3 regions of the Lysobacter sp. 05T417 genome follow, and region 1 is predicted to be linked to each of the others. Evidence: predicted binding sites of a transcription regulator. Region 1 holds the regulator's gene; each other region holds the start of a gene.
The links. The regulator HrcA, encoded in region 1, represses chaperone genes, less so after heat shock. The targets are predictions, from matches to a motif close to TTNGCACTCNNNNNNNNNGAGTGCNAA.
Positions count from the first base shown of each region.

Region 2: a site for HrcA is predicted at 6,666-6,692, ahead of groES (co-chaperone GroES). Genes of this name have one in related genera too.
Region 3: a site for HrcA is predicted at 3,503-3,529, ahead of rpoH (RNA polymerase sigma factor RpoH). Genes of this name have one in related genera too.

Region 1 is NZ_JBFTLK010000001.1:135,213-144,971, reverse strand. It holds gene carA (glutamine-hydrolyzing carbamoyl-phosphate synthase small subunit) at 1-398, opposite strand, end outside; gene dapB (4-hydroxy-tetrahydrodipicolinate reductase) at 680-1,399, opposite strand; gene dnaJ (molecular chaperone DnaJ) at 1,462-2,586, opposite strand; gene dnaK (molecular chaperone DnaK) at 2,758-4,668, opposite strand; gene grpE (nucleotide exchange factor GrpE) at 4,804-5,334, opposite strand; gene hrcA (heat-inducible transcriptional repressor HrcA) at 5,537-6,592, opposite strand; gene recN (DNA repair protein RecN) at 6,721-8,400, shown strand; gene AC1DER_RS00570 (potassium channel family protein) at 8,449-8,883, opposite strand; gene fur (ferric iron uptake transcriptional regulator) at 8,975-9,376, opposite strand; gene AC1DER_RS00560 (outer membrane protein assembly factor BamE) at 9,559-9,759, shown strand, end outside.
Region 2 is NZ_JBFTLK010000004.1:323,977-333,735, forward strand. It holds gene accC (acetyl-CoA carboxylase biotin carboxylase subunit) at 1-901, opposite strand, end outside; gene accB (acetyl-CoA carboxylase biotin carboxyl carrier protein) at 911-1,381, opposite strand; gene aroQ (type II 3-dehydroquinate dehydratase) at 1,466-1,903, opposite strand; gene AC1DER_RS09325 (TlpA family protein disulfide reductase) at 2,035-2,631, opposite strand; gene AC1DER_RS09330 (protein-disulfide reductase DsbD) at 2,707-5,076, opposite strand; gene AC1DER_RS09335 (hypothetical protein) at 5,354-5,833, shown strand; gene AC1DER_RS09340 (helix-turn-helix transcriptional regulator) at 5,838-6,239, opposite strand; gene groES (co-chaperone GroES) at 6,754-7,041, shown strand; gene groL (chaperonin GroEL) at 7,170-8,807, shown strand; gene AC1DER_RS09355 (S8 family peptidase) at 9,178-9,759, shown strand, end outside.
Region 3 is NZ_JBFTLK010000005.1:200,027-209,785, reverse strand. It holds gene AC1DER_RS10570 (MFS transporter) at 1-1,213, shown strand, start outside; gene AC1DER_RS10565 (NAD(P)/FAD-dependent oxidoreductase) at 1,210-2,520, shown strand; gene rpoH (RNA polymerase sigma factor RpoH) at 2,587-3,492, opposite strand; gene ung (uracil-DNA glycosylase) at 3,607-4,326, opposite strand; gene AC1DER_RS10550 (response regulator) at 4,323-5,165, opposite strand; gene ftsX (permease-like cell division protein FtsX) at 5,177-6,091, opposite strand; gene ftsE (cell division ATP-binding protein FtsE) at 6,166-6,852, opposite strand; gene rhlB (ATP-dependent RNA helicase RhlB) at 7,073-8,812, opposite strand; gene trxA (thioredoxin TrxA) at 9,100-9,426, shown strand; gene rho (transcription termination factor Rho) at 9,686-9,759, shown strand, end outside.

The sequences.
Region 1 (9,759 bases):
ATCAGCGCGCCGTTCTGCGCACCCTTCTCGCGCAGGATGCGGGTCAGCTTGCGCGTGTCGATGTCGGCGATGGCGACGATGCCGCGCTTGGCCAGCCACTCCGGCAGCGACACCTGGCTGCGCCAGTTGCTCGGGCGGCGCGGCACATCGCGCACGATCAGGCCGGCAGCCCAGGCCTGCGCGGCCTCGTCGTCCTGGTCGGTGCAACCGGTGTTGCCGATGTGCGGATACGTCAGCGTCACCATCTGCCGTGCATACGACGGATCGGTGAGGATTTCCTGGTAGCCGGTGATGGCCGTGTTGAACACGACTTCGCCGACTGAAAGGCCGGGCGCGCCTACGGAAACGCCCTCGAAGATGGTGCCGTCTTCGAGTGCGAGGATTGCGGGTTGGGTCACGGGGATCGCCTTGGCTGCCGGGGGGTGCTGACACCCCCACCGCTGCGCAGATGCCGGCAGCCAGAGTTGGCAAACACCGGCCTGCAGCAAAGCGCGGACGCGGTGCGGGACCGGTCCGACGGAAGGGGTTCAGGCGAGCGGGAATTCTAGCGGCACGCGGCCCCGGGCGCCAGTCTTGAATGAATGGCGGCCAGGGATTCTTCAGGCCTGCGATGGTGGCGCGAGGCCACCAATCGGGGCTTCAGCCCGTCCGGCGGCCCCGGTCGGGCGTCAATGGCGGTTCAGAGCAAATCGCGCAGGCGGTACTGGCCAGGCGCCTTCGCGGCGAGCTTGGCGGCAGCGTGCAGTGCTCCGCGGGCGAAGATGTCGCGGTTGGTGGCCCGGTGCACCAGCTCGATGCGCTCGCCGGCGGTGGCGAATTGCACCAGGTGCTCACCCACGATGTCGCCGGCCCGCAGCGAGGCGTAGCGCGGCTGCGCCCCACCGTACTCGGCGCTGGCGCCCAGGGCCAAGGCAGTCCCGGACGGCGCATCCTTCTTGTGCACGTGGTGCGATTCCACGATGTCGCAGTCCCAGCCCGGCAGTGCCGCGGCAGCCCGTTCGACCAGTTCGCTCAGCACGGCCACGCCGAGGCTGAAGTTCGCCGCCCACAACAGCGCGATGCGTTGCGACGCCACGCCGAGCGCCTGGCGCTGACCCTCTTCGAGCCCGGTCGTGCCGGACACCAGCGCAGCTCCGCGATGGCTGCACAACTCGAGGATCGCGTCGAAGCCCTGCGGCAGGCTGAAATCGATCGCGACATCGAACGGCGGCACGCCCGACAGCTCGGTCGCGGCGAAGTGCGGCACGCCTTCGACGACGCGCTGGGAAGGCTGTGAGCGCGATACCGCGGCGACCACGGCGATGTCGTCGCGCTCGCCGGCCAGCCGCAGCAGGGCCTGGCCCATGCGGCCGCTCACTCCGTGGATCAGCACACGGACCGGTGGGATCGATTCATTCATGCGCGCAGGCTAAACGCGCATTCATCGCGCGACAAGGCCGCGCGATGGGCAAACACGATTGCTCAGGACGTCATCCGGTCCCAGAAGCCCTTCACCCCGTCCAGAAAGGTGGAGGCGCGCGGCGAATGTCGACGGGCTCCCTCCCCGACGAACGTCGCTTCGAACTTCTCCAGCAGCTCGCGCTGCTCAGGGGTCAGGTTGACCGGCGTCTCCACCACGATGCGGCAGTACAGGTCGCCCGGCGCGCGGCTGCGCACCGACTGCACGCCCTTGTCGCGCAGGCGGAACAGCTTGCCGGTCTGGCTCTCGGCCGGAATGCGCAGTTCGACTTCACCATCGAGCGTGGGCACGCGGATGGTGTCGCCGAGCGCCGCCTGCGAAATGCGCACCGGCACTTCGCAATGCAGGTCGTCGCCGTCGCGCTGGAAGATCTCGTGCTCGCGCACGCGCACGTCGACATACAGGTCGCCCGGGGGCGAGCCGGCCGGGCCGGCCTCGCCCTCGCCGTTGAGGCGGATGCGGTCGCCATTGTCGACGCCCGCCGGAATCTTGACCTGCAGGGTCTTGGTGCGCTCCAAGCGCCCCTGGCCGTTGCAGTCGCCACACGGGTTGGCGATGGTCTTTCCGCGGCCGCCGCAATGCGGGCAGGCCTGCTGCATCGAGAAGATGCCGCGCTGGAAACGCACCTGGCCGCGACCCTGGCAGGTCGAGCAGGTCTCCAGGTTGCCGTCGGCCGATCCGGTGCCGTCACAGGTGTCGCATTCGTCGAGCGTCGGGATCTCGATCTGCTTCTCGATGCCGCCGACCGCCTCTTCCAGCGACAGCTCCATCACGTAGCCGATGTCGGCGCCGCGACGCGGTCCGCGGGCAGCGCCGCCACCGAAAATGTTGCCGAAGATGTCGCCGAAGATATCGCCCATGTCGGCGTAGCCGGCCCCGCCGCCACCTCCGCCCATGCCGTGCTCGAACGCAGCGTGGCCATGCTGGTCGTAGGCGCGGCGGCGATTGCCGTCGGCCAGGACCTCATAGGCCTCCTTGCATTCCTTGAACGTCGCCTCGGCGGCAGCGTCGCCCGGATTGCGGTCCGGGTGGTGCTTCATCGCGCAGCGGCGGTAAGCCTTCTTCAGGTCTTCGTCGCTGGCGTCACGGGCCACGCCCAGGACTTCGTAGTAATCGCGCTTGCTCATTGCCGGGAATGACTCGGAAACTCAGTAAAAGGGGAAATCGTCAAAGCGAAGGACCGCGCGGCCCCTGGAATGCAGTGGGCGCGACACGAGAAAGGGGAACCGGTTGCGGAAGCACTGCCGTTGGCTGCGCTGTCCTCACTCCGGCTCCCCGTTCCAGTGACGAGTTCCGCCTTACTTCTTGTCGTCCTTGACTTCAGTGAACTCGGCGTCCACGACGTCATCGGACTTCGGCGCGCCACCACCGCCTTCCTGGCCCGGCTGCGACGATGCGGCAGCGGCGGCGAACAGCGATTGCGCCGCTTCCTCCAGCGCCTTCGACTTGGCCTCGATCTGGCCCTTGTCGTCGCCCTTCATCGCCGTCTCCAGCTCGGCAATCGCGCCTTCGGTGCGGCCGATCACGTCGCCGGCGACCTTGTCGCCATTGTCCTTGATCGCGCTGCGGGCGCTGTGGATCAGCGCGTCGGCGTGGTTGCGGGCCTGCACCAGCTCGTGGAACTTCTGGTCTTCCTCGCGGTTGGCTTCCGCGTCGGCGACCATCTTGGCGATCTCGTCCTCGGACAGGCCGGAGCCCGCCTTGATCTCGACCTTCTGTTCCTTGTTGGTCTTCTTGTCCTTGGCCGACACGTGCAGGATGCCGTTGGCGTCGATGTCGAACGACACCTCCACCTGCGGCATGCCGCGCGGCGCGGCTTCGATGCCGGTCAGGTCGAAGCGGGCCAGCGACTTGTTGTAGCGAGCCTGCTCGCGCTCACCCTGCAGCACGTGCACGGTCACCGCGGACTGGTTGTCCTCGGCGGTGCTGAAGGTCTGCGAGGCCTTGGTCGGGATGGTGGTGTTCTTCTCGATGATCTTGGTGAACACGCCGCCCAGGGTTTCGATGCCCAGCGACAGCGGGGTAACGTCGAGCAGCAGCACGTCCTTGACGTCGCCGGCCAGCACGCCGCCCTGGATCGCGGCGCCCACTGCCACGGCCTCGTCGGGGTTGACGTCCTTGCGCGGTTCCTTGCCGAAGAACTCGGCCACGGCCTGCTGCACCTTGGGCATGCGGGTCTGGCCGCCGACCAGGATCACTTCGCTGATCTCGCTGGCACGCAGGCCGGCGTCGTTCAGGGCGATGCGGCACGGCTCGATGGTGCGCTTGACCAGGTCTTCGACCAGAGCTTCGAGCTTGGCGCGGGTCAGCTTGATGTTGAGGTGCTTGGGGCCCGAGGCGTCAGCGGTGACGTACGGCAGGTTGACCTCGGTCTGCTGCGCGCTCGACAGCTCGATCTTGGCGCGCTCGGCCGCGTCCTTCAGGCGCTGCAGGGCCAGCGGGTCCTTGCGAAGGTCGATGCCCTGGTCCTTCTGGAACTCCTCCACGAGGTAGTCGATGACGCGCTTGTCGAAGTCCTCGCCACCCAGGAAGGTGTCGCCATTGGTGGCCAGCACCTCGACCTGCATCTCGCCGTCGACGGACGCGATCTCGATGATCGACACGTCGAAGGTGCCGCCGCCCAGGTCGTAGACCGCGATCTTGCGGTCGCCGCCCTTCTTGTCCATGCCATAGGCCAGCGCGGCCGCGGTCGGCTCGTTGATGATGCGCTTGACGTCGAGGCCGGCGATCTTGCCGGCGTCCTTGGTCGCCTGACGCTGGCTGTCGTTGAAGTAGGCCGGCACGGTGATCACCGCTTCGGTGACCGTCTCGCCCAGGTAGGCTTCGGCGGTCTTCTTCATCTTCGCCAGCACTTCAGCGGAGATCTGCTGCGGCGCCATCTTGTTGCCGTCGGCGGTGGACACCCACGCGTCGCCGTTCTCGTGCGCGACGATGGCGTACGGCACCAGGTCGAGGTCCTTCTGGACTTCGGCGTCGGTGAACTTGCGGCCGATCAGGCGCTTGACCGCGAAAAAGGTGTTCTTCGGGTTGGTGACGGCCTGGCGCTTGGCCGAGGCGCCGACCAGGACTTCGCCGTCCTTGGTGAAGGCCACGATCGAAGGCGTGGTGCGATCGCCTTCCGCGTTCTCGATGACCTTGGCCTTGCCGCCTTCCATGATCGCGACGCACGAATTGGTCGTGCCCAGATCGATACCGATGATCTTGCCCATGTGTGTAGCTCCCTCGCTAATGCTTGAAATTGAGTGGCGCCGAATCTGTAGTGGCGCCGATGTGCGTTATCTGGGGGCCGGCGGCGGGCTCTTCAAGCGACCAGTGGCCGCATGGCGCCTGCCTGCCCCGCTCGTTCAGTCGTGCTTGGCCACCACCACCAGCGCCGGGCGCAGCAGGCGCTCATTGAGCAGCCAGCCCTTCTGGTAGACCTGGACCACGTCGCCCGGTGCATGCCCGGCGCTCTCGACCATGCTCATCGCCTGGTGCTGCTCCGGGTTGAAGCTCTTGCCGGCCGGATCGATCGCGACCAGACCGTTGTCGGTGACGACCTTGAGCAGCTGGCGCAGGGTCAGCTCCATGCCTTCGCGCAGGTGCTGGGCGGTGTCGGCCTGGATGGTGAGGCCGGCTTCGAGGCTGTCGATCACCGGCAGCAGGTCGCCGAGCACGCGCTCGTTGGCGAACTTGCGCGCCATGTCGATGTCGCGGGCCATGCGCTTGCGCTGGTTGTCGAGTTCGGCGCGTTCGCGCAGCGACTCTTCGCGCACCTGCGCCAGTTCGGCACGGACGGCCTCAAGCTGGGCGGCCAGCGAGGCGCCGTCGGCGGTGCCGCCGGCCAGGTCCGGGGTGTCGTTGTCGGGGGTTTCAATCGGGTCGATGTGGGTCATGCGGTGCTCCATCCCTGCGCCAGGGGCGCCAAACATTCGGAAATCCGCGCTCATGCGCGACAGGGCAGCAATGGGGCCGCCCCGCGAGGTTTCAAGACGAACTGTTCCATTGGCAGCGGCCAGGCCGCGCCCGGGGGCGTCAGGGACGGTCCGGGGCCGGAGCCGTGGGCCCTGCCCTCACCGACCTGCCGGGGACGGGACCTCAGGACTCGGAATGGATCGCCGCGCCCAGTGCGTCGGCGGCGGCCTGCACCACCGGGATCACCCGGTCGTAGGCCATCCGGCTCGGCCCGATCACCCCGAGCACGCCCAGTACCTGGCCACTGCCACCGGCGGCAACGTAGGGAGCGGTCACCAGCGACATCCCCTCCAGCGGCGCCAGGCCGGTTTCTTCGCCGATGAAGATGCGCACGCCCGGCGCCTGCACGGTGCGCTCGAGCAGTTGCAGGATCTCGCGCTTGCGGGCGAAGGCATCAAACAGGTCGCGCAGGCGGTCGAGGTCGGCCAGCTCCTGCACGCCCATCAGGCGCGTCTGCCCGGACAGGACCATGTCGTCGCCACCCGGGGCCAGGGCCTGCTCGGCCAGCTCCACCGACTGCGTCAACAGCGTCTGCATCTCGGTCTGGGCGCTGCGCAGCTCGCGCACCAGGGTGGCGCGGATGTCGGCCACGGTGCGCCCGGCAAAATGGGCGTTCAGGTAGTTGGCGACGCGCTCGAGTTCGCCGGCGTCGAACGGGCGGCGGGTCTGGACGATGCGGTTCTGCACTTCGTTGTCGGCGAAAACCAGGATCGCCAGCACGCGGGCGCCGTCGAGCGGGACGAAGTCGATCCGGCGGAAGGCGAACTGCTCGCGCCGGGGCACGCTGACCACGCCGACGAAGTGGGTCATCGCCGACAACAGCTCCGAGGCACTGCCCAGCAGCGCCTGGGTGCCGGAACCGGCCGGCAGCTCGCCGCGAAGGCGGGCCAGGTCGCTGTCGGGCAGCGGCCGCACCTGCAGCAGCGAGTCGACGAACAGGCGGTAGCCCTGCGCGGTCGGGATGCGCCCGGCCGAGCTGTGCGGCGCGCTCAGCAGGCCGGCGTCTTCCAGGTCGGAAAGGATGTTGCGGATGGTCGCCGCGCTGACGTCCAGGCCGGCATGGCGGGCCAGGGTCTGCGAGCCGATCGGTTCGCCGCTGTGGATGTAGCGGCCAATCAGGGTGCGCAACAGCTGCCGTGCACGCGGGTCGAGGCTGGGATCGGCAGATTTGCGGTTCATGGCGTCGCTATTGATAGGGCGCAGCCCGGGCAGGTGCAAGGGTTTTCGCGACCGGCGCCGCCGATCTGAACCTGCGAGACGCCGCCCCGCTATCACGCCGCAACCGACACGAGGCACAATCGCGCTCCATGCTCGTCCATCTCTCCCTCAAGCAGTTCGCCGTGGTCAACGAAGCCGAGCTCGGCTTCGGCCCCGGCCTGACCGTCATCTCCGGCGAGACCGGCGCCGGCAAATCGTTGCTGGTCGATGCGCTGGGCCTGATCTCGGGCCTGCGCGCCGACAGCGGCGTGGTCCGCCATGGCGCCGATCGCGCCGAACTGGTCGCCGGCTTCAGCCTCGACGACGTCCCGCTGGCGCGCGCCTGGCTGCGCGACAACGAGCTCGACGAAGACGATGCCTCCCAGGACGCCCCCTGCCAGATCCGCCGCGTGATCCGCGCCGACGGCGGCTCGCGCGCCTGGGTCAATGGCCGCCCGGTCACCCTGGGCCAGCTCAGCGAGCTGTCCGCGCTGCTGGTCGAGATCCATGGCCAGCACGAACACCAGGCGCTGCTGTCGCGCCCCAGCCAGCTGGCGCTGCTCGACGCCTTCGGCCGCACCCAGGCCGAACTGGCGGCTGTCGGCACTGCCGCGGCGCGCTGGAGCGCATTGCTGACCGAGCGCGACGAACTGTCGGCCAAGGGCGACGTGTCCGACCGCATCGGCTGGCTGGAACACCAGCATGGCGAGCTCGACCGCGAGGACCTCGAGGCCGACGCCATCGCCCGCCTGCAGGACGACCACCGCCGCCAGTCCCACGCCGCCGACCTGATTTCGGCCTGCGAAGGCGCCTTCGCCCGCCTCGGCGGCGACGAAGGCCCATCGCTGTCGCGCAGCCTGCAGCAGGTGCGCAGCGACCTGCAGCGCGTGCTCGAACACGAGCCCCGGCTGGGCGATGTCGACGGCATGCTCGACGCCGCCGCGATCCAGGTCGACGAGGCCCTGGCCCTGCTCGACCGCATCCGCAGCGACCTCGACCTCGATCCCTCCGCCCTGGAAGCGATCGAACAGCGCCTGACCCGCATCCACGAACTGGCGCGCAAGCACCGGGTTCCGCCCGAGCAGCTGGCGACCCAGCGCGATGCGATCGCCGCCGAACTGGAATCCCTGCAAGGTGCCGGCGTGCGCCTGGCCCGCCTCGACAGCGAGATCGAGACCGCGCGTCGCGACTGGCGCCAGGCCGCCGACGCCCTTGGCCGGATGCGCCGCGAAGCGGCAGCGAACCTTTCTGCCAGCACCACCGCCCTGATTTCCGAACTGGGCATGGGCGGCGGCCGCTTCGACGTCCAGATCGAGCCGATCGAGACCGACCGCCCCGATCCGCAGGGCGGCGAGCGCGTCGAGTTCCTGGTCGCGGCCAACCCGGGGCAACCGGCGCGGGCCCTGCGCAAGGTCGCCTCCGGCGGCGAACTGTCGCGCATCTCGCTGGCCATCGAAGTCGCCGCGCTCGGACTGGATACGGTGCCGACGATGGTCTTCGACGAAGTCGACACCGGCATCGGCGGCGCCGTGGCCGAGATCGTCGGACAGAAGTTGCGCGCGCTGGGCGCCAGCCGTCAGGTGCTGTGCGTGACCCACCTGCCGCAGGTCGCGGCGCAGGGCCATGCCCATTACCGCGTGAGCAAGGCCGCCAGCGAGGGCGTCACCCAGAGCGCGGTGCAGCTGCTCAATGCCAAACAGCGTGAGGAAGAACTGGCGCGGATGCTCGGCGGCGTCGAACTCACGCGCGAAGCGCGCGCTGCAGCCAAGCGGCTGCTGGCCGACGTCTGACTCCGGATACTTCCTCCAGGCGCGAAGATGTTCGCGCCTGCAGCGATCCTATTCGAGAGGAATATTGCTCTCGGCCGCCTTCTTGCGCAGCGTCGTCTGCAGCACCGCCACCAGCAGTGCCACCGACCAGCCCGCGAGCAGCACGCCGACCAGGCTCTGCAGCGCGCCTACCACACGCCATTCCGGCGGCAGCAGGACGTCGCCATAGCCGAGCGTGGCGTAGCTGACGATCGAGAAATACAGCGACGTGTTCCAGTCCCAGTCGGCGTTCTTCCACTCGTAGAAAAACGCCCAGACTATGGTCTCGGCGCTGTGCAGCAGCATCAGCTCGATCACCACCCGGACCAGGAAGAAATGCAGGTAACGGCCTTCGCGCGGACGTTGCGCCTTGGCGAGCTGCCTGATCGTGATGGCGCTGTAACCGCTGTGCATGACCACGGTTATCGCGGTCAGCAGCAGCGCCCAGAGCAACTGGTTAAGCATGGCGTTCTTCCTTGTGGTTGGCCGCCCCTCCGCGATTGGAGGCGGCGGCAATGCTTGCTCTTCGGGCCTGCCCTGGCCCGGACCTCACACTTCAGCGCTTCTTGCGCACGTACAGCACCAGCGAATGCTCTTCGATCTCGTAGCCGTGCTTGGCGGCGATCTTGCGCTGCAGCTCCTCGATCTCCGCGCTCTCGAACTCGGTGATCTTGCCGGTGTCCACGTCCACCATGTGATCGTGGTGGTGGCCGCGGTCGAGCTCATAGACCGACTGGCCGGCCTCGAAATTGTGCTTGAGCACCAGGCCGGCCGCTTCGAACTGGGTCAGCACGCGATAGACCGTGGCCAGGCCGATGTCTTCACCGTGCTCGAGCAGGTGCCGATAGATGTCTTCGGCGGTCATGTGGCGCGGCTTGGACTGCTCGAGCAGTTCCAGGATCCGCAGGCGCGGGTGGGTGACCTTCAATCCGGCGTTGCGCAGGTCTTGCGATTCCATCAGGTTTCCTCGGGGTCAAGCTCTGCCGGACGGGCCTCCCCGGGCCCGGGGTACCGGGCGCCGGAACGCCCGATGAACGCGACCGGGGCGCCGCCGCCTGCGTCCGCGCTTGGTGGATGCGGGCTTCAGTGTATCATCGCCGCGTTATCCGCCTGTCGCAGACACCGATGCCGAAGCACACGATGCACAAGCTCCTGCTGGTCCTTTCCATCGCCATGATCACCGGTGGGTGCGGCATCCTCTACAAGCAGCCTATCTATCAGGGAAACCTGCTGGAAAAGGCCAATGTCGACCAGCTTCAGACCGGCATGAGCAAGCAACAGGTCACCCTGCTGCTGGGTTCGCCGTCGATCGAAGACCCGTTCCACCACAGCCGCTGGGAC
Region 2 (9,759 bases), on a different contig from region 1:
CGGTGACCGGATGCTCGACCTGGATGCGGGTGTTCATCTCGATGAAGTAGAAGCGGCCGTTCTCGTACAGGAACTCGAACGTGCCGGCGCCGCGGTAGCCGATGCGCAGGCAGGCCTCGACGCAGACCTTGCCGATCTCCGCGCGCTGCTCGGGCGTGATGCCCGGCGCCGGCGCTTCCTCGACCACCTTCTGGTGGCGGCGCTGCATCGAGCAGTCGCGTTCGCCCAGATGGATCGCCTGGCCCTGGCCGTCGGCGAGTACCTGGATCTCCACGTGGCGCGGATTCTCCAGGAACTTCTCCATGTAGACCATGTCGTTGCCGAACGCGGCCTTGGCCTCGGACTTCGTGGTCTGGATGGCCACCGTCAGGTGCGCCTCGGTGTGGACCACGCGCATGCCGCGGCCGCCGCCGCCACCGGCGGCCTTGACGATGATCGGGTAGCCGATCTCGCGCGCGATCTTGACGTTGGTCGCCGGGTCGTCGCCGAGCGGGCCACCGCTGCCGGGCACGCACGGCACGCCAGCGGCCTTCATCGCGCGGATTGCCTCGACCTTGTCGCCCATCAGGCGGATCGTGTCGGCCTTGGGCCCGATGAAGATGAAGCCCGACTGCTCCACGCGCTCGGCGAAGTCGGCGTTCTCCGACAGGAAGCCGTAGCCCGGGTGGATTGCCTGGGCGTCGGTCACCTCGGCAGCGGCAATGATCTGCGCCATGTTGAGGTAGCTGTCGGTCGACGGTGCCGGGCCGATGCAGACCGACTCGTCGGCCATCGCGACGTGCTTGAGGTTGCGGTCGACGGTGGAATGCACCGCGACCGTACGGATGCCCAGCGCGTGGCACGCGCGCAGGATGCGCAGCGCGATCTCACCGCGGTTGGCGATTACGACTTTATCGAGCATGGGCTGATCTCACCCGATGACGAACAGCGGCTGGTCGAACTCGATCGGCTGGCCGTTCTCGACCATCACCTTGAGCACGGTGCCGGCGACGTCGGCCTCGATCGGGTTGAACATCTTCATCGCTTCAATGATGCCGAGCGTGTCGCCGGCCTTGACCGCCTGGCCGACGCTGACGAATGCCGGCTTGTCCGGCGACGGCGAGCCGTAGAAGGTGCCGACCATCGGTGCGCGCACGATGTGGCCTTCGGGCAGGTCGGCGTGCGGCTTGGCGTGGCCGCCGGTGGCGGCCTCGGTCGGGCCCTGCATCGGCATCACCGGGGCGTGCGCGACCGGTGCGGCGTGCATGATCGGCGCGGCCGCGGCGACGCCACGCGGTGTGCGGGCGAGGCGGACGGACTCTTCGCCTTCCTTGATCTCGATCTCGGCGAGGTTGGACTCCTCGAGCAGGTCGATGAGTTTCTTGATTTTGCGCAGGTCCATGGTGGGCCTCAGGTAGTCAGGTGATGTTTCGTCCGGACAGGACGGTCGAACGTAAAGGGCTGTCGGGGCTGGCCGCGGCGCGGCTCAGCCCAGGCGCTTGAGTGCGGCGTCGAGGGCGTAGCGGTAACTGTCGGCTCCGAAGCCGCAGACCACGCCGACCGCGAGGTCGCTGAAGTAGCTGGTGTGGCGGAACGGTTCGCGCCGGTGTGGGTTGGACAGGTGCACTTCGAAGAAAGGGATGGCGACCGCCGCCAGCGCGTCGCGGATGGCCACGCTGGTGTGGGTGAAGGCGGCCGGGTTGATCAGGACCAGGGCCGTGCCGTCATCGCGGGCGGCCTGGATGCGATCGACCAGCACGTGCTCGGCGTTGGCCTGCAGGCTTTCGAAGGCGTGCCCGGCGGCCTCGGTGCGCTGGCGCAGGTCGCTGTCGATGTCGGCCAGGGTGGCATGGCCGTACACCTCCGGCTCGCGGCTGCCGAGCAGATTGAGGTTGGGGCCGTGCAGAACCAACAGCTTCGCCATGGCGGACCGTGACGCTCCTGACTAACAACTCTAAAGGCCGGCAGTGTGCGCGAAGCCGGGCGGGGAGTCCAGACGTTCGCTACCGTATCGGCGGAGTTCTCAGGATTTAAGCAGTTGTTTGAGTGGACGCTCTAATCTGCGACCCAGTCGTCGATTTCGCCGTGCGCAAACGGCCCGATCTTCTGCTTGAGCAGGCGCCCATCGGCGGAAATCAGCACCGTATAGGGCAAAACGCCCTTGGGATTGCCCAGTTGCACGCCGGCATCGCGCGGGCCGGCCTGGTCGAGGGCGATCGGGTAGCCGACCGGGATCCGCTGCAGGAAGGCCTGGACCGAGGCGGCATCATCCAGGGCGATGCCGACCACTTGCGTGCCGTTGGCGCCCTGGCTGGCGGCGAAGCGGTCCAGCTCCGGCATCTCCTCGATGCACGGCCCACACCAGCTCGCCCACAGGTTGATCAGGATCGGCCGGCCGGCATAGTCGGCCGGAAGGCGGAGCGGGCGGCCGTCGAGCCCGGGCAGCTGCAACGCGGGGATGGCCTCGCCACGACGGGCGACCGCCAGGCCGGCCGGTGGCGGCGGCGCGGTCGCTTCCATGGCCGTCTGCAGCGCGCGCTGGCCGACCTCTGTACGCAACAGCGGTCCCGGGCCGTTCGACCACAGCCCGGCGATGACGCCCAGGCCGCCGGCGGCGACCGCGACGAGCAGGATCCTCGTGGTGGCGCTCAATGCCATGAGAGTCGGGCCATCAGAGGCGGGCCATCACGGGCAGGCCATCACAGGCAGGCCATCACAGGCAGGCCATCAGCGGCTGGCCTTGCCGATTCGCTCGACGAACGGTCCGGCCTTCTCGAAGCCGAAAAGCCGCAGGTTGCGGCGTTCGGCGCCGTCGACGTAATAGAGCGTCGCCGGCGGGCCGACGATCCCCAGCTGCGTCATCAGCGCCTGGTCGACATCGTCATTGGCGGTGACGTCGGCCTTGAGCAGGACGAAGCCCGAGAGCGCCGACTGCACCGAGGCATCGGGGAAGGTGTACTTCTCCATTTCCTTGCACGACACGCACCAGTCGGCATAGAAGTCGAGCATCACCGGCTTGCCGGCGGCCTTGGCCGCAGCGACTTCGCGGTCGAGATCGGCCAGCGACTTGATCGTGCGGAACGGCAGTTCGGCCGCATGGGCTTCGCCGCCGCCGCGCAGGCCGGCGAGTGGCTGCAGCGGATCGCTGGAGCCGGCCATCGCACCGAGCAGCTGACCCGCGCCGACCATACCCAGCAGCAATGCAGCCGTCGATCCGAGCACGCGAATTGCAAAACCCTGCGTCGCCTTGAGCGCCACGGCGATGGTCGCCGCGGCCGCCAGCAGCAACACGCCCCACAGCGCCAGCGTCGCCGCGCCCGGCAGCACGCGCGACAGCATCCACACCGCCAGGCCAAGGAAGATGAAACCGAACACGCGCTGCACCGCGACCATCCACGGGCCGCTGGTGGGCAGACCCTTGCCGGCGGCAACGCCGAAGGCGAGCAGCGGCACGCCCATGCCCATCGCCAGCAGGAACAGCGCGGCGCCGCCGAACAACGGATCCTGGGTCTGGCCGATGTAGAGCACGCCGGCCGCCAGCGGCGGTGCCACGCATGGCCCGACGATCAGGGCCGACAGCGCGCCCATCACGGCAACACCGGCCCATGAGCCACCGCGTTGCTGGTCGCTCATCGAGCCGAGCCGGTTGCGAAGTCCGGCCGGCAACTGCAGTTCGTACAGGCCGAAGCTGGACAACGACAGCACCACGAACAGCAGCGCGAATGCGCCGATCACCCACGGATTCTGGAACGCGATCTGCAGGTTGGCGCCGACCAGGCCGGCGACCACGCCGGCGACGGTGAACACCAGCGCGCTGGACAGCACGTAGACGAACGACAACGCGAATGCGCGGCGCGCGCCCAGGCCCGGGCCATGGCCGGCGATCAGGCCCGACAGGATCGGGATCATCGGCAGCACGCAGGGCGTGAACGAAAGCAGCAGGCCAAAGCCGAAGAAGCTCGCCAGTGCCCACCAGCGGTTCGGCCCGGCGAGCGAGGCCGCAAGGCGGCTGTCCTCGGCCAGGTCAGAAGCGGGCGCGACAGCAGCGCCGCCGCTTTGCTCGCTCCCCTTCAAGGTGAGGGCCGGGGAGGGGATGGGTTGCCGGTCAGCCGCCGCCGCCGCAACCGCCCCCACCGCAACCACCCCCGCCGGCAACGCAACCTCCACCGTCCGCGTCATCGGCGGATAGCAGATGCCGTCGGTCTGGCATCCCTGGAAGCCGGCCGTGAGCCGCACCGTCGCCGCATCGGCCTTGCTGCGCGTCAGTGCGACCGGCAACTCGACCTGGTCGAAATAGACGATGACGTTGCCGAAGTGTTCGTCGCGATGAGCCACGCCCTGCGGCCAGCGCGGGCTGCCCAGCGCAATGCCGGCCTTGCCCGCGGCCTCGTCGAGACGCAGCGTGGTCTTGTCGCGATACAGGTAATAGCCCCGCGCCGGCGTGAAGCGCAGCAGCAGGGTGTTGCCGTCGCCGGCGATCGCCTCGAAACCGAATGCCTGTTCCGGCGGCAGCGGCAGCGCATCGGCAGCGCCGCTGCCAGCCACCAGGCCACCGCCAAGCGCGGCGCCACCGCGCGCCGGACCGAAGGCGACGACGGGTTCGCCGGAAGCGGCGGCGTTGGCCGTTGGCAGTGTCACGGTCAGGTTGCGCGTCTGCGGCGGATAGCAGATGCCGACGTCCGCGCAGCCCTGGTAGCGGATCTTCAGCGTGACCTGGCCAGGTCTGGCGCCGCCCGTGCCCGCGGTGCCTGGGAGCACCGCCGTGAGCGCCTGCCGGTAGGTCTCCACGCGCCCGAAGAACTCGTCCTGATGGGCTTTGCCAGGCGGCAGCTGCAACGGCTGCGCGGCAAAGGCCGCGTCGGCCTGCACGGCGATGCGGTGCTTGTAGAGGTAGTAACCGTCGGCGATATGCCAGCGGATCTCGATGCGGTCGGCGCTGGGTGCTTCGGCGCGCAGCGCGAAGGCCTCGTCGACCGGCAGCAGGTCGTCGGGGTTGATCGCGGCAAATGCCGGCGCCGTCGTCAGCGCGGAGGCGACCAGGAAGGTCTTCAGCAGCGCGGCGCGCAGTCGTGGTCGCAGTCGAATCGATTCAGTCATGTTCACGGGTCTGTTCGGCCACCCACTGCAGGTAGGGGGCAAGGCCGCCAACGGCTTCGACCGCGACCGCCTCGGGCAGTTCATAGCGGGTCGGCGCAGGTGCTGAGGACCAGCCGTACGGGCGATGCGGGGGGCAGGGTCATGAGGGGCGCAAGTGTAGCTGCCGCCTCCGGGGTGGGCGAATGACCCGGTGCAACGGCCTGTGTTGCCCAATGCGCCGGTGGATGCCGTAGGCTGCCGGCGCCGGCACCCGTCCGGCCGCGCCGGAGGAGGTTCGATGTCCCATCGCCACTGCCCACGCCTGCTGCCGACCGTCCCGGTCGCGTTGTTGTTCGCGCTCGCCTGTGCCGCCCCGGTCATGGCTGCAGCCCAGCCGGCCTACGGCATCCGCGTGCATGCGGCCTGCCAGCTGGTCGATGCCGCGGCGCCGCGGGTGCTGGCCGACCTCAGCTGCGAAAACGCGATGACTTGCTGGAGCGAGCCGGAGACGATGAGCCTGCTGGACGCAGCCAGCGCCGAAGGCGTCGCCTCGGCGCCGGGCCAGCTGCTGTACGTCGATGCCAGCGGCAACCCGCTGGCCGAGCCGCCCATGCAGGGGACCATCCGCGCGGTCTGGGCAGCCACGATCAGTGCGCCGCCGCTGCCCAGGCGCCTGCAACTGGCGATCGACGGCGCCGCCGCAACCGCCCCGTTCGAACCGGCCGGCGACTGCTCGGCGCTGCCGCCGGCTGTGGTGAAACGGCTCGGCGGCGGCTGAGCCGCTACGGCGCCGGTGCCCGCCCGCGACCGCGCCCGGTTCGCAACTGCGCCAGTTGTTCGACCACCTCCACCAGTGGCGCCTTCGAGCGGGTTGGTGCTTCGCGGAAGGCCGCCAGCAACCGCAGCTCGAGCGGATCATCGACCAGCAGCGCGTCGGCAGCGGCGACCGAATCCAGGGCGGTATCTGCCGACAGCCCCATGGTTCCGCGCCCGGTAGCCAGCCACTCGAACTGCACGCCGGTGACCAGCGCGATCTCGCGGAGGTGGGCCACGCTCGGGTACTTGCCCCGCGCCGCCTCCCAGTGCCCCACCGCGCTGCGCTGCACGCCCACGGCGGCCCCCAGGGCGGCCTGCGAAAGCCCGCAATGACGGCGGGCGAGTCGAATGCGCTGTTGCGGAGTCATGTCGGATTGCTACCGTTATTCACGTAGTGAACAAAATTCACCCATTGCTGTGTCCAATGGGTAGCGCAGTGCGTCAATACCTGCAGCGGAGACCAACGATTTCAAGCTTTTCCGGAACGTCACGCTACCAGAATTCAACACACCGACGCTGGCCGAACTGTGCCGAAGCGCAGAGTATTGAGCCCTGCCGACAAGGGCGTTGGTAGTGACAAGGCGTCGGTTCGGGGCCGTGCGCAGGACGCGACGAGCACAGGACAGCCACCTCCGTACCAGAAAGAGCGCGTCCCTTCGGGGCCGCGCTCTTTCCTTTTGTGGCCGGGTCCCACCCCAGGCTCGGGCCTCAAACGCATGAGCCCCTTGAAAGCCCTCCGCGCGGACCCAATCTCCCCCGCTGTCCCGGTTCGCCGGGTTTCTTCGTCCCTGACATTGGCACTCATCAGGGTCGACTGCTAAAATTCGATCACTTTTCCCGTTCGTTCAACAACTTACGTACATCCCTCGGAGATTTGTCGCGATGAATATCAAGCCGCTCTACGACCGCGTGGTCATCAAGCGCATGGAAGAAGAAAAGATGTCCGCTGGCGGCATCGTGATTCCGGACTCGGCCACCGAGAAGCCGATCAAGGGTGAAGTCGTCGCCGTCGGCGCCGGCAAGGTCCTCGACAACGGCACCGTCCGCCCGACCTCGGTGAAGGTTGGCGACAAGGTCCTGTTCGGCAAGTACAGCGGCACCGAAGTGAAGCTCGACGGCACCGAATACCTGGTGGTCAAGGAAGACGACATCTTCGCGGTGCTCGCCTGAGAGCCACTGCGGGAATCGGGAAACGGGAACGTAGCGCATCGCGCACTTCCCCCTCCCACCCCATTCCCGTCGCGAACCTTTCGTTCCCAATTCCCAATTCCCAATTCCCGCTTTTGAGGTAATAGAAAATGGCTGCCAAGGAAATTCGTTTCGGTGAGGACGCGCGCGTCAAGATGCTGCGCGGCGTCAATGTGCTCGCCAATGCCGTCAAGGCCACGCTCGGCCCGAAGGGTCGCAACGTCGTGCTCGAGAAGAGCTTCGGCGCCCCGACCATCACCAAGGACGGCGTCTCCGTCGCCAAGGAAATCGAGCTTGCCGACAAGTTCGAGAACATGGGCGCGCAGATGGTGAAGGAAGTCGCTTCCAAGACCTCCGACAACGCCGGTGACGGCACCACCACCGCCACCGTCCTCGCCCAGGCGCTGATCCGCGAAGGCATGAAGGCCGTCGCTGCCGGCATGAACCCGATGGACCTCAAGCGCGGTATCGACAAGGCCGTCGTCGCTGCTGTCGACGAGCTCAAGAAGATCTCCAAGCCGTCCTCGACCAACAAGGAAATCGCCCAGGTCGGTACGATCTCGGCCAACTCCGACGCCAACATCGGCGACCTGATCGCCCAGGCGATGGACAAGGTTGGCAAGGAAGGCGTGATCACCGTTGAAGACGGTTCGGGCCTGGAGAACGAGCTCGACGTCGTCGAGGGCATGCAGTTCGACCGCGGCTACCTGTCGCCGTACTTCATCAACAACCAGCAGTCGATGCAGGCCGAACTGGATGATCCGTTCATCCTGCTGTACGACAAGAAGATCTCCAACGTGCGCGACCTGCTGCCCGTCCTCGAGGGCGTGGCCAAGGCCGGCAAGCCGCTGCTGATCGTCGCCGAGGAAGTCGAAGGCGAAGCGCTGGCGACCCTGGTGGTCAACACCATCCGCGGCATCGTCAAGGTCTGCGCCGTCAAGGCGCCGGGCTTCGGCGACCGTCGCAAGGCGATGCTGGAAGACATGGCCGTCCTCACCGGCGGCACCGTGATCTCCGAGGAAGTCGGCCTGCAGCTCGAGAAGGCCACGATCAAGGATCTGGGCCGCGCGAAGAAGGTGCAGGTCTCCAAGGAGAACACCACCATCATCGACGGCGCCGGCGAAGCCGACGGCATCCAGTCGCGCATCAAGCAGATCAAGGCGCAGATCGAGGAGACCTCTTCCGACTACGACCGCGAGAAGCTGCAGGAGCGCGTGGCCAAGCTGGCCGGCGGCGTTGCGGTGATCAAGGTCGGCGCTTCGACCGAGATCGAGATGAAGGAAAAGAAGGCACGCGTCGAAGACGCCCTGCACGCCACGCGTGCTGCCGTTGAAGAGGGCATCGTCCCGGGCGGCGGCGTTGCACTGCTGCGCGCCAAGGCTGCGATCGCCAACCTCAAGGGTGCCAACGAAGACCAGAACCACGGCATCCAGATCGCCCTGCGCGCGATGGAAGCGCCGCTGCGCGAGATCGTCACCAACGCCGGTGAAGAGCCGTCGGTCATCGTCAACAAGGTCGCCGAGGGCAAGGGCAGCTTCGGCTACAACGCCGCCAACGGCGAGTTCGGCGACATGATCGAGCTGGGCATCCTGGACCCGACCAAGGTCACCCGCACCGCGCTGCAGAACGCAGCGTCCATCGCCGGCCTGATGATCACGACTGAAGCCATGGTCGCCGAGCTGCCGAAGAAGGACGAGCCGGCGATGCCGGGCGGCGGCATGGGCGGCATGGGCGGCATGGACTTCTGATCCAGCCTCCAGCGCTGATGTAGCGATACCAAAGCAACACGAAAAGCCCCGCAGCGATGCGGGGCTTTTTTTGTGCGCTACCGCAATTCCGCTATTCGCTTTTGGATGGCAATTTCCATGCCACCCAGATGCGCCCATTCACTGGCCGACGCACCACTGCTTGCGCGTTTGACTCCTTGCGCTATCGCTCGAGCCCCGGGCACGGCGTGAAGCCATTGTGAAGACCGGCGCAGTCATGTTGCTGCACCGGGGCAGGTGCGTTTTCTTGTTGCATTGCCGCGCGCGGAGACTGCCAATTTCAGGCAACAATGGCACCACAGGGGGCTGTTCCATTTTGCGTCATCACCTACTTTGAAGAAGGGGATTCGCAGTGAAGAAGCCAACCGTACTTGTAGTTACGGCGATTGCCAGCGCCTGCATGGCCGCCCTCGCCGCGCCGGTGTCGACGGCGCTGAAACAGGTATTTCCCGACGATCCCCCCGCTCAGCCCGAGGCCGGACCGCCCAAGGATGAAAGCCCGCAACGCTGGTTCGTGGAACTCAGCGCTTCACCCAAGGCAGACGGCGGCTCGGCGGCATCGCTGGATGCAGAGAAGAAAGCCTTCCGCGACGGCGCGCGCGCCGCGGGCGTGAGGTACCGCGAGAACTTCGCCTACGACGATCTGTTCAACGGTCTGTCGCTGACGGTCACGCGCAGCCAGCTGAGCACGGTCGCGCGCCTGCCCGGCGTCAAGGCGATCTATCCGGTCGAGGTCATGCAGATGCCCGATCCGGAAACCAACCCGCATCCGGACCTGATCACCGCGCTGACGATGACCGGCGCCGACATCGCCCAGAACGAGCTCGGCCTCGACGGCCGCGGCATCCGCGTGGCGGTGATGGATACCGGCATCGACATCGACCATCCCGACCTGGGTGGCAATGGCACCAACCACAGCACGCCGTTCCCGACC
Region 3 (9,759 bases), on a different contig from region 1:
GCCGCATTTCTTCCCCAAGGGCGACACCACCGCGCAGTTGCTCGACACCGCGGCGGTGTTCGCGGTCGGCTTCCTGATGCGTCCCGTCGGCGGCTGGCTGATGGGGCTGTATGCCGACCGCCACGGCCGCAAGGCGGCGCTGATGCTGTCGGTGCTGCTGATGTGCGCCGGCTCGCTGCTGATCGCGGTGGCGCCGGGCCATGAGCGCATCGGCATCGCCGCGCCGGCGCTGCTGGTGTTCGCGCGGTTGCTGCAGGGCCTGAGCGTTGGCGGCGAGTACGGCACATCGGCGACCTATCTCAGCGAGATGGCCGATGCGCGTCGGCGCGGATTCTGGTCGAGCTTCCAGTACGTAACGCTGGTGATGGGGCAGCTGCTGGCGCTAGGATTGCTGGTGTTGCTGCAGCGCCTGCTCTTGACCGAGGAGCAGCTGCAGGACTGGGGCTGGCGGATCCCATTCGTGGTCGGTGCGCTGTGCGCGGTGACTGCGCTGTACCTGCGCCGCGGCATGCAGGAAACCGAATCGTTTGCCATCGCCAGAAGCCAGGATCACAAGCAGCGTGGCAGCCTGCGCGTATTGCTGCAGCATCCGCGTGAGGTGCTGACTGTCGTCGGCCTGACGATGGGCGGGACGCTCTCGTTCTATACCTTCACCACGTATCCGCAGAAGTTCCTGGTCAACACCGGCGGCTTCAGCAAGGCCGATGCGACGCTGGTGTCGGCGGCATCGCTGCTGGTGTTCATGCTGCTGCAGCCGCTGGTCGGCGCCCTGTCGGACCGCATCGGCCGGCGTCCGATCCTGATCGCGTTCGGCGTGCTCGGCACGCTGTGCACGTATACGATCCTCAGCGGCATCGCCGGCGCAGGCAGCGTGTGGAGCGCGTTCGCCTGGGTCATGACCGGGCTGGTCATCGTCAGCGGCTACACCTCGATCAATGCGGTGGTGAAAGCCGAGTTGTTCCCCGCGCACATTCGCGCGCTCGGGGTCGGACTGCCGTATGCGCTGACGGTGTCGCTGTTCGGCGGCACCGCCGAGTACCTTGCGCTGTGGTTCAAGCAGATCGGCCATGAGTCGTACTTCTACTGGTACGTGACGGCCTGCGTGGCGGTGTCGCTGCTGGTGTATGTGTTCATGCGCGATACCAAGCATCACTCGCGCATTGATCGCGACCACGACGACGTGGATGCGCAACATGGAGCAGCCAAAGCATGAGTTCGATTCCTGCACGCCCCCGCGTTGTCGTCGTCGGTGGCGGCTTCGGTGGCCTGTGGACCACGCGTGCGTTGGCGGGCGACGACGTCGACATCACCCTGATCGACCGCCGCAACCATCATCTGTTCCAGCCCCTGCTCTACCAGGTCGCCACCGCCGGCCTGTCCTCGCCCGACATCGCCGCGCCGCTGCGCCACATCCTGCGCAACCAGCGCAATGTCGAGGTGCGCCTGGGCGAGGTCACCGGCATCGATACGCAGGTGCGTACGGTGAGGCTTGCCGATGGCGAACGACTGGACTACGACTGCCTGCTGCTGGCCAGCGGCGCCACCCATGCCTACTTCGGCCACGACGAATGGAGCAAGGATGCGCCGGGGCTGAAGACGCTGGATGACGCGCTGGCGATTCGTCGGCGACTGCTGCTGGCGTTCGAGCGCGCAGAGGCGTGCGACGACCCGGAGGAGCGTTCGGCGTGGCTGAGCTTCGCCGTCGTCGGCGGCGGCCCGACCGGTGTCGAACTGGCCGGCACGCTGGCGGAGATCGCGCGGCACACGCTCAAGCGCGAGTTCCGCAACATCGATCCTTCGCATGCGCGCGTCCGGCTGGTGGAAGCCGGGCCACGCGTGCTGGCGTCGTTTCCCGAGTCGCTGTCCGACAAGGCGCGGCGCCAGCTGGAGAAGCTCGGCGTCGAGGTGGTGACGGGTACGCCGGTCAGCCGCATCGATGCGCGTGGATACACATTGGGCGAGCAGTTCGTTCCCGCACGCACGGTGTTGTGGGCCGCAGGCGTTGCGGCATCCCCGTTGGGGGCGTTGCTTGGCGTGGAGCGCGATCGTGCCGGGCGCGTGCCGGTTGCGGCCGACCTGAGCGTGCCGGGCCATCCGGAGATCTTCGTCGCCGGCGACCTGGCCAGCGTGGTGCAGGACGGCAAGCCGGTGCCCGGCGTGGCCCCGGCGGCGAAGCAGATGGGTGCGCACGTCGCCGCGGCGATCCGCGCGCGGCTCTCGGGCAAGCCGGCACCGGCGTTCCGCTATCGCGATTTCGGCAACCTCGCGACGATCGGGCGCATGGCCGCGGTCGTCGACCTGCATGGCTTCAAGCTGTCAGGGTTGCTGGCGTGGTGGTTCTGGCTGGCGGCGCACGTGTTCTTCCTGATCGGCTTCCGCAACCGGATCATCGTGCTGATCAACTGGGCGTGGGCGTACTGGAGCTACCAGCGGCACGCGCGGATCATCCTGGGGCAGGACAAGGCGGCGGGCCCCGTGAGTCAGAGCAACGTCCATGGATCCCCGCCTTCGCGGGGATGACGGTGCTCAGTGCAAACGAAAACGGCCCGGTTTCCCGGGCCGTTCTGCATTGCATGCCGCTGACGCTTACGCCGCGAACAGCGCGCGCATCTTCTTGAGCGCGTTGGCTTCGATCTGGCGGATGCGTTCGGCGCTGACGCCGTACTCGTCGGCCAGCTCCTGCAGCGTGATCTTGCTTTCGTCGTCGAGCCAGCGGCGCTTGATGATGTCGCGCGAGCGCGCATCCAGTTCCGACAGGCCTTCGCGCAGCAGCGCCAGGTGACCGTCTTCCTCGTCTTCGCGCTCGTAGGTCTGCGAGGGATCCTCGCCATCGGCGCGCAGGTAGGCCACCGGCGACGGCGGTGCGCCATCGTCGTCGTCATCCGGCGCGTCGAAGCCGATATCACGGCCCGACAGACGCGATTCCATCTCCAGCACTTCGCGCTCGGAGACGTTGAGATCACGCGCGACGGCACGGACTTCTTCGGCGTTCATCCAGCCCAGGCGGGTCTTGGACTTGCGCAGGTTGAAGAACAGCTTGCGCTGCGCCTTGGTCGTGGCGACCTTGACGATGCGCCAGTTCTTGAGGATGAACTCGTGCATCTCGGCACGGATCCAATGCACGGCGAACGACACCAGGCGCACGCCCTGATCGGGGTCGAAACGCTTCACGGCCTTCATCAGGCCGATGTTGCCTTCCTGGATCAGGTCGCCGATCTGCAGGCCGTAGCCGTTGTAGCCACGGGCGACGTGCACGACGAAGCGCAGGTGCGAGTGCACCAGCTCACGGGCGGCGTCGAGGTCTTCGCCTTCGCGGAAACGGCGGGCCAGCGCCTGTTCGTCCTCGACGGTCAGCACCGGGATGCGGTGCACCGCGTTGACGTAGGCGTCCAGCGAGCCGAGCGCGCTCGGCACGGGGATGTTGTTGGCGACCAGGGCAGTAGACAGGCCGCTGTTGGGAAGGCCGCTGTTGGAAAAGCTCGTCGTGGTCATGGCAGGCATCTTAGCAGTCGGGTTGTAGGACTGCTAAAGGCCCTGGAAGTTCCGCACTGTTGCAGCAGTGCAACAATGGAACCGTTCAGGTTCGGGATCGCGCCGCAGGCGGGGTCAGAGTGCCAGCTGGGACCGGGGCGGCAGGGACCAGTCGATTCCGGCCTGGCCACGCCGCTGCAGGTACTCGTTGGCGGCCGAAAAGTGCCCGCAGCCCAGGAACCCGCGGTGCGCCGACAACGGCGAGGGATGCGGCGCCTTGAGCACCCGGTGCCGGCGCGAATCGATGACCTTGCCCTTGGCCTGGGCGTAACTGCCCCAGAGCAGGAACACCAGGCCCTCGCGCTCGCGGTTGAGGGTCTCGACGACGTGGTCGGTGAACCCCTCCCAGCCCTTGCCCTGGTGGGCGCCGGCATTGCCTTCCTCCACCGACAGCACCGCGTTGAGCAGCAGCACGCCGCGCTGCGCCCAGGGCAACAGGCAGCCGTGGTCGGGTCGGGCGATGCCGAGGTCGCGCTCGATCTCCTTGAAGATGTTGAGCAGCGAAGGCGGGACGGCGACGCCGGGCTGCACCGAGAAGCACAGACCGTGGGCCTGGCCGTGGCCGTGGTACGGGTCCTGGCCGAGGACGACGACCTTGACCGCATCGAACGGCGTTGCGTCGAAGGCGGCGAAGATGGTGGGGCCCGGCGGATAGACGTTGACGCCGGCGGCCTTGCGCTCACGCAGGTAGCTCGACAGCGCCTGCATGTCGGGACGTTGCAGGTAGTCGCCTACCCGCTCCTTCCAGGACGGTTCGAGGCTGACGCGGGCGGAGCGGTCACCGCCGTCGTTCATGCGTCCAGTGCCGCCTGCTCCGGCAGCCGCGACAGGCGCAGCTGGAACAGCGTCTTGGTGATCAGCAGGCGCTCTTCAATCGGCTTGAGCACCAGGTCGTTGGCGCCGGCGCGCAGCAGCGCGCTCTGGTTGTGGGCATTGGCGTCGCCGGTCATCACCAGCACCGGCAGGCGGCGCTTGCCGTGGCCGAAGTCGTGGCGCAGGCGTTCGAGCAGGTCGTTGCCGCTGAGCGCGCCTTTCAGATAGACGTCGGTCAGCACCAGGTCGGCGCCGATGTCGTCCTGGCCGCGACGGGTCTCGAGGAACTCCAGCGCTTCTTCGACACCGATGAAGTGCAGCACGCTCAGGCCGGCGCGTTCGAGCATGCGCTTGGTCGCCAGGGCGACGACCTTGCTGTCCTCGACGTAAAGCACGCGCGCACCCGGGATCGGCTGAGGTTGCACGTAGCCGCGGATGAAGGCCGCCAGTGCGCTGTGGCCCAGGCCCTTGTCGAAGTAGTCGGTGACGTCTTCGGTGAAGCTGCGCGATTCCAGGTGCGACTGCGCGTCGCCGGAGACGACGATGATCGGCACGTAGGCCTGACCGGCCGACTCGCGCACGGCGCGCGCCAGGGCGATGCCGTCGCCGTCGGGCAGCGACAGCGATGTGGTGACCAGATCGACCGGGCCTTCGGCCAGCGCCGCCTGTGCTTCGGCGATGCCCGCGCACGGCACGACCACCGCGTCGGCGAGTTCGCGCGTGAGCACGTCGCCGATCAGCTTGCGCACCAGCTTGGAACCGTCCACGACCATGATCCGCGGCGCGGTGCTGGCGAGGTGTCGAAGGTCGTGGGAACTCATGCCTGGATCACTTACGAAATGGGCCGGGTCTGGCGCAGGTAATGACCGGTAACGAAACCGGCGCCGATCCAGCCGAGCAGGCCGGACCCGAAAACAATCGCACCCGCATGCGCCAGGTCGAAACCCTGCAGCGCGAAGCCGCTGCCGTAGCTGCGGGCGAGGTCGGCCAGCGGCACGCGCAGCGCCAGGTCGGCCGCGGTGAGCAGGGCCAGCGCGATCAGGCCCGCAACCAGACCGTAGCTCAGGCCGAGATAGAGGAACGGGCGACGGATGAAACCGTCGGTGGCGCCGAGTTGTTGCAGCACGGCGATTTCCTCGCGTCGCGACTGGATGTCCAGGCGCACGGTGTTGCCGACCACCAGCAGCGCGCCCAGGCCCAGCAGCATGCCCAGCACCCAGGCCAGGCGCACGCCGAAACGCAGCCAGCTGTCCAGGCGCTGGCGCCAGCCGGCATCGTGCTGGACGACGTCGACTTCGGGCAGGTTCTCCAGCGATGCGGCTAGTTGGGCCTCGTCGCCCTTCGGGCTGACGATCAGCACGCTCGGCAACGGATTGCCCTCGCCTTCATCGGACGTGACCGCGGATATCGCGTCGCCCAGGCCGCTGCGCTCACGCAGTTCCTGCATGCCCTGCTCGGGCGTGCGCAGTTCGAGCGCGGCGACATCGGCGCGACCGCGCAGCTCGTCGGCGAGCGCACGGGCGCGGTCGAGCGCAACCGAGGGCTTGAGGAACAGGCTGATCTGGCGCGCCTGCTGCACCGAGCCGGTGAAGCGTTCGATGTTGCCCAGCGCCGCCCACAGGCCCAGCGGCAGAGTGATCGCCACCGCCATCACGCCAATGGTGAGTGCGGTCGCCCAGGGCTTGTGGAACATCCGGCCGAGGCTGGCGACGAGGCTGTAGAGATGATGGTCGAACCAGGTACCCAGGCGCGAACGCGGCGCCTGTGGGCGCGGCTTGGCGGCTGCGGGCTGCGGCTTGGCCGCGTCCGGCGACGTGGCGCTCACTGGGCCAGGTCCTCGGGCGAGATGTCATCGACCAGGCGGCCCTGGTTGAGCACGAGCACGCGCTTCTTCATGCGTTTGACCAGCGCCAGGTCGTGGCTGGCGACCAGCACGCTGGTGCCGCGCTCGGGCAGCGACTCGAACAGCGCCATGATCTCCGCCGACAAGGTGGGGTCGAGATTGCCGGTGGGTTCGTCGGCGACCAGCAGGCGCGGTTCGCCGACGATGGCGCGGGCAATACCGACACGCTGCTGCTCACCGGCCGACAGCTGCGTCGGCAATGCCTCGGCGCGAGCGCCCAGGCCGACCTTGTCGAGCACGCTGCGCACGCGCTTGCCGATATCGCCACGGCGTAGGCCACGCAGGATCAGCGGCAGGGCGACGTTGTCGGCGACGCTGCGATCGGCGAGCAGGCGATGGTCCTGGAAGACAACGCCGACTTCGCGCCGGTGCAGGGCGATGCGACGCCCGCGCACCTTGAGCAGGTTGCGGTCGCCGAACAGCACCGCGCCGCGGCTGGGCCGTTCGGAGAGATGGATGAGTTTGAGCAGGGTGCTCTTGCCGGCACCGGAATGGCCGGTCACGAACAACATCTCGCCCGGCGCCACTTCGAAGCTCACTTCGCTCAGCGCGTCGTGGCCGCCGCTGTATCGCTTGCTGACATTGTCGAAGCGCAGGACGCTCATCGCTCACCGGTGCTTGCTGATGCCGCCAAGTATCGGCGGCGCGGGCAAGGAAGGCCAGCGGCGGGGCGAAAACCGCGACGGTGATCCGGTTGGCACAGACGCGTCCGTTCCCCCGCGTGCGGCAGAAGGTGCCCGGAGGGCGGATGAGAGCGCCACTTGCGGCGCCGTGCTACTGCCTCACCCCAACCCCTCTCCCGCACGCGGGAGAGGGGCTCAAGGCTCAGTGCTGGCTGCGCGGTGCGCGGGTGATCAGCGACTTGAGACTGCGGCCGATGCGGTTGAGCAGGCCCGGCTTCTCGGCGGACGCGGCACCGGCCTTCGGCTTCTGTGCATGCACCTGGGTGGCCTTGCCCGACGGCGTGGCGACGGCGGCCGTGGCCTCGCCATTGCCCTCCACGCGCTTGCCACCGCGACGGCGACGGCGCTTGCGCGGTGCGCGCTCGGCATCGTCCAGGCCCGGGGTCGGCGCCGTGACCGCCGCAGCGACAGGCGCGGCGATAACGGCTGCACCGCCTTCGGCCATGGCTGCGGCCGCGCGCGGCTTGCGCTCGCCACGCGGCGCGCCGCCTTCACGGCGCTCGCCAGGGCGACCATCGCTGCGACCACCGCTGCTGCGACGCGGGCCACCGGCGCCACTGCCGCTGCGACCGCCGCCACTGCGACCACCACCACGACGCTCCTCGTCGGCCGCACGCTGCTCGCGCGCTTCCTTGAAGATCGCGCCAATGCTCTCTTCTTCTTCGCCCGGCTCGCCGGCCGGCACTTCGCGCGGCGCGCGCGGCAGCGCAACCAGCAGGTCGGGCTCGACCGCCACTACCGGCAGCTTCTGCTCGATGTAGGCCTCGATGTCCGGCAGCGACATCGCGTAGCGCTCGCAGGCGAAGCTGATCGCGTCGCCCTCGGCGCCCAGGCGCGCGGTGCGGCCGATGCGGTGGACGTAGTCCTCGGCATCGAACGGCAGGTCGTAGTTGTAGACATGCGAGACGCCGTCGATGTGCAGGCCGCGCGCGGCCACGTCGGTGGCGACGAGGATCTCGAGCTGCCCCTTCTGGAACTTGTTGAGCAGCGACTCGCGCTTCTTCTGCGGCACGTCGCCCGACAGCACGCCGACGCGGTAGCCGCCACGCTCGAGCGAACGTGCGACGCGCTCGACGAACGCCTTGGTGTTGACGAACACCATCGTGCGCGCGCCTTCACTGCGCGACAGCAGGCCCAGCAGCAGCGGGATCTTCTCTTCGTCGGCCGGGAAGTAGACCTTCTGGCGGACCTTCGCGGCCGTGATGAACTCGGTCTCGACGACGATCTTCTCGGGCTCGTTCATGTGCTCGTACGCCAGCTCCAGCACGCGATGGCTGAGCGTGGCCGAGAACAGCAGCGTCTGCCGCTCGGTGCGGATCGGCATGCGGCGCAGCAGGAAGCGGATGTCCTTGATGAAGCCCAGGTCGAACATGCGGTCGGCTTCGTCGAGCACGCAGATCTCGCAGGCGTGCAGCGACACGACCTTGTGCTGCTTGACGTAGTCGATCAGGCGGCCGGGGGTGGCGATGATGACGTCGGCGCCCTTCTGCAGCAGCTCGCGCTGCTTGTCGTAGTCGACGCCGCCGTACACCAGGGCGAACTTCAGGCCCAGGTCGCTGCCGAACTTGACCGCGTCCTTGTGGATCTGGATCGCCAGTTCGCGCGTCGGCGCCAGGATCAGCGCGCGCGGGTCCTCGGGCTTGCGTTCGGCCAGGGCCGGACGCGTCAGCAGCCGGTTGATCACCGCGACCAGGAACGCCAGCGTCTTGCCGGTGCCGGTCTGGGCCTGGCCGGCGACGTCACGGCCATTGAGCGCGAGTGGCAGCGTCAGCGCCTGGATCGGCGTGCAGCGGGTGAAACCTGCGGCCTCGAGTCCGGCCAGCAGGCTCGGATGCAGGTCGAAGGTGGAGAAGGAAATATCGGTTAGGGGCTTGTCGCTCATCAGATTCAGTCTGTCCGCGGGACCGTGCTACCTGCAGCATGCAGTTTTGCACCGGTGCGCTTGCGTGGGTGGCGTCCGCCATCGCAGACTGCCGGGGCCGGTCCCTGAGAGGGTCATTCCTCATGGGTGCCGGCTAGGTTCGGTATCGGCGGCGGGCTTGAAGTCGCCGCGAAACGCCCCAGTTTACCGTAACGCCCGATCCGGCACCGCCGGTTCCGGGCCGGCCCCAGCCGGGCCGGCGGCCCGTGCCGCCCCCCGGCCGTCGATCCAACCCGCAGGAGAACCCCGTGAGCGAGAAAATTTTGCACGTCGGCGATGCCGATTTCGATGCCGCCGTGCTGCAGTCGTCCGAACCGGTCCTGGTGGACTTCTGGGCGGAATGGTGCGGCCCGTGCAAGATGATCGCCCCGGCCCTGGACGAGCTGGCCGCCACCTATGAGGGCAAGGTCAAGATCGCCAAGGTCAATGTCGACCACAACCGCAACACGGCGATGAAGTACCACGTGCGCTCGATCCCGATGCTGCTGCTGTTCAAGAACGGCCAGGTCCAGGCCACCCAGATCGGCGCGGTGGGCAAGGCCCAGCTGAGCCAGATGATCGACAAGGCGCTCTGAGGCCGGGCCCCGGCCTGGCAACGAGCCCACCGGCTGCGTCCGCCCTGCGGGCGCAGCTCCGCCGGCCCGCCCCGGCGATGTGAACGCCCCCTGTCCGGACGCTTGCCGCCGCGCTGTGGCAGTGCTAGTTTCGTCCTACCCGGCGTTCCCGTAAGACGTGTCGCGTGACTTGTCGCGGCGCCGCACCCCTTCTTGAACCAATCGTCCCCGACGTCCCGCTCGCCCTCTGCGAGCGCTCGCCTCAGCGAGGAATCCCTGCTTGTCCGATAACACCCCTGACGCTGGCGACACCGCCGAAAAGCGCGTGCGCAAGCCGCGTGTGAGCAAGGCAGC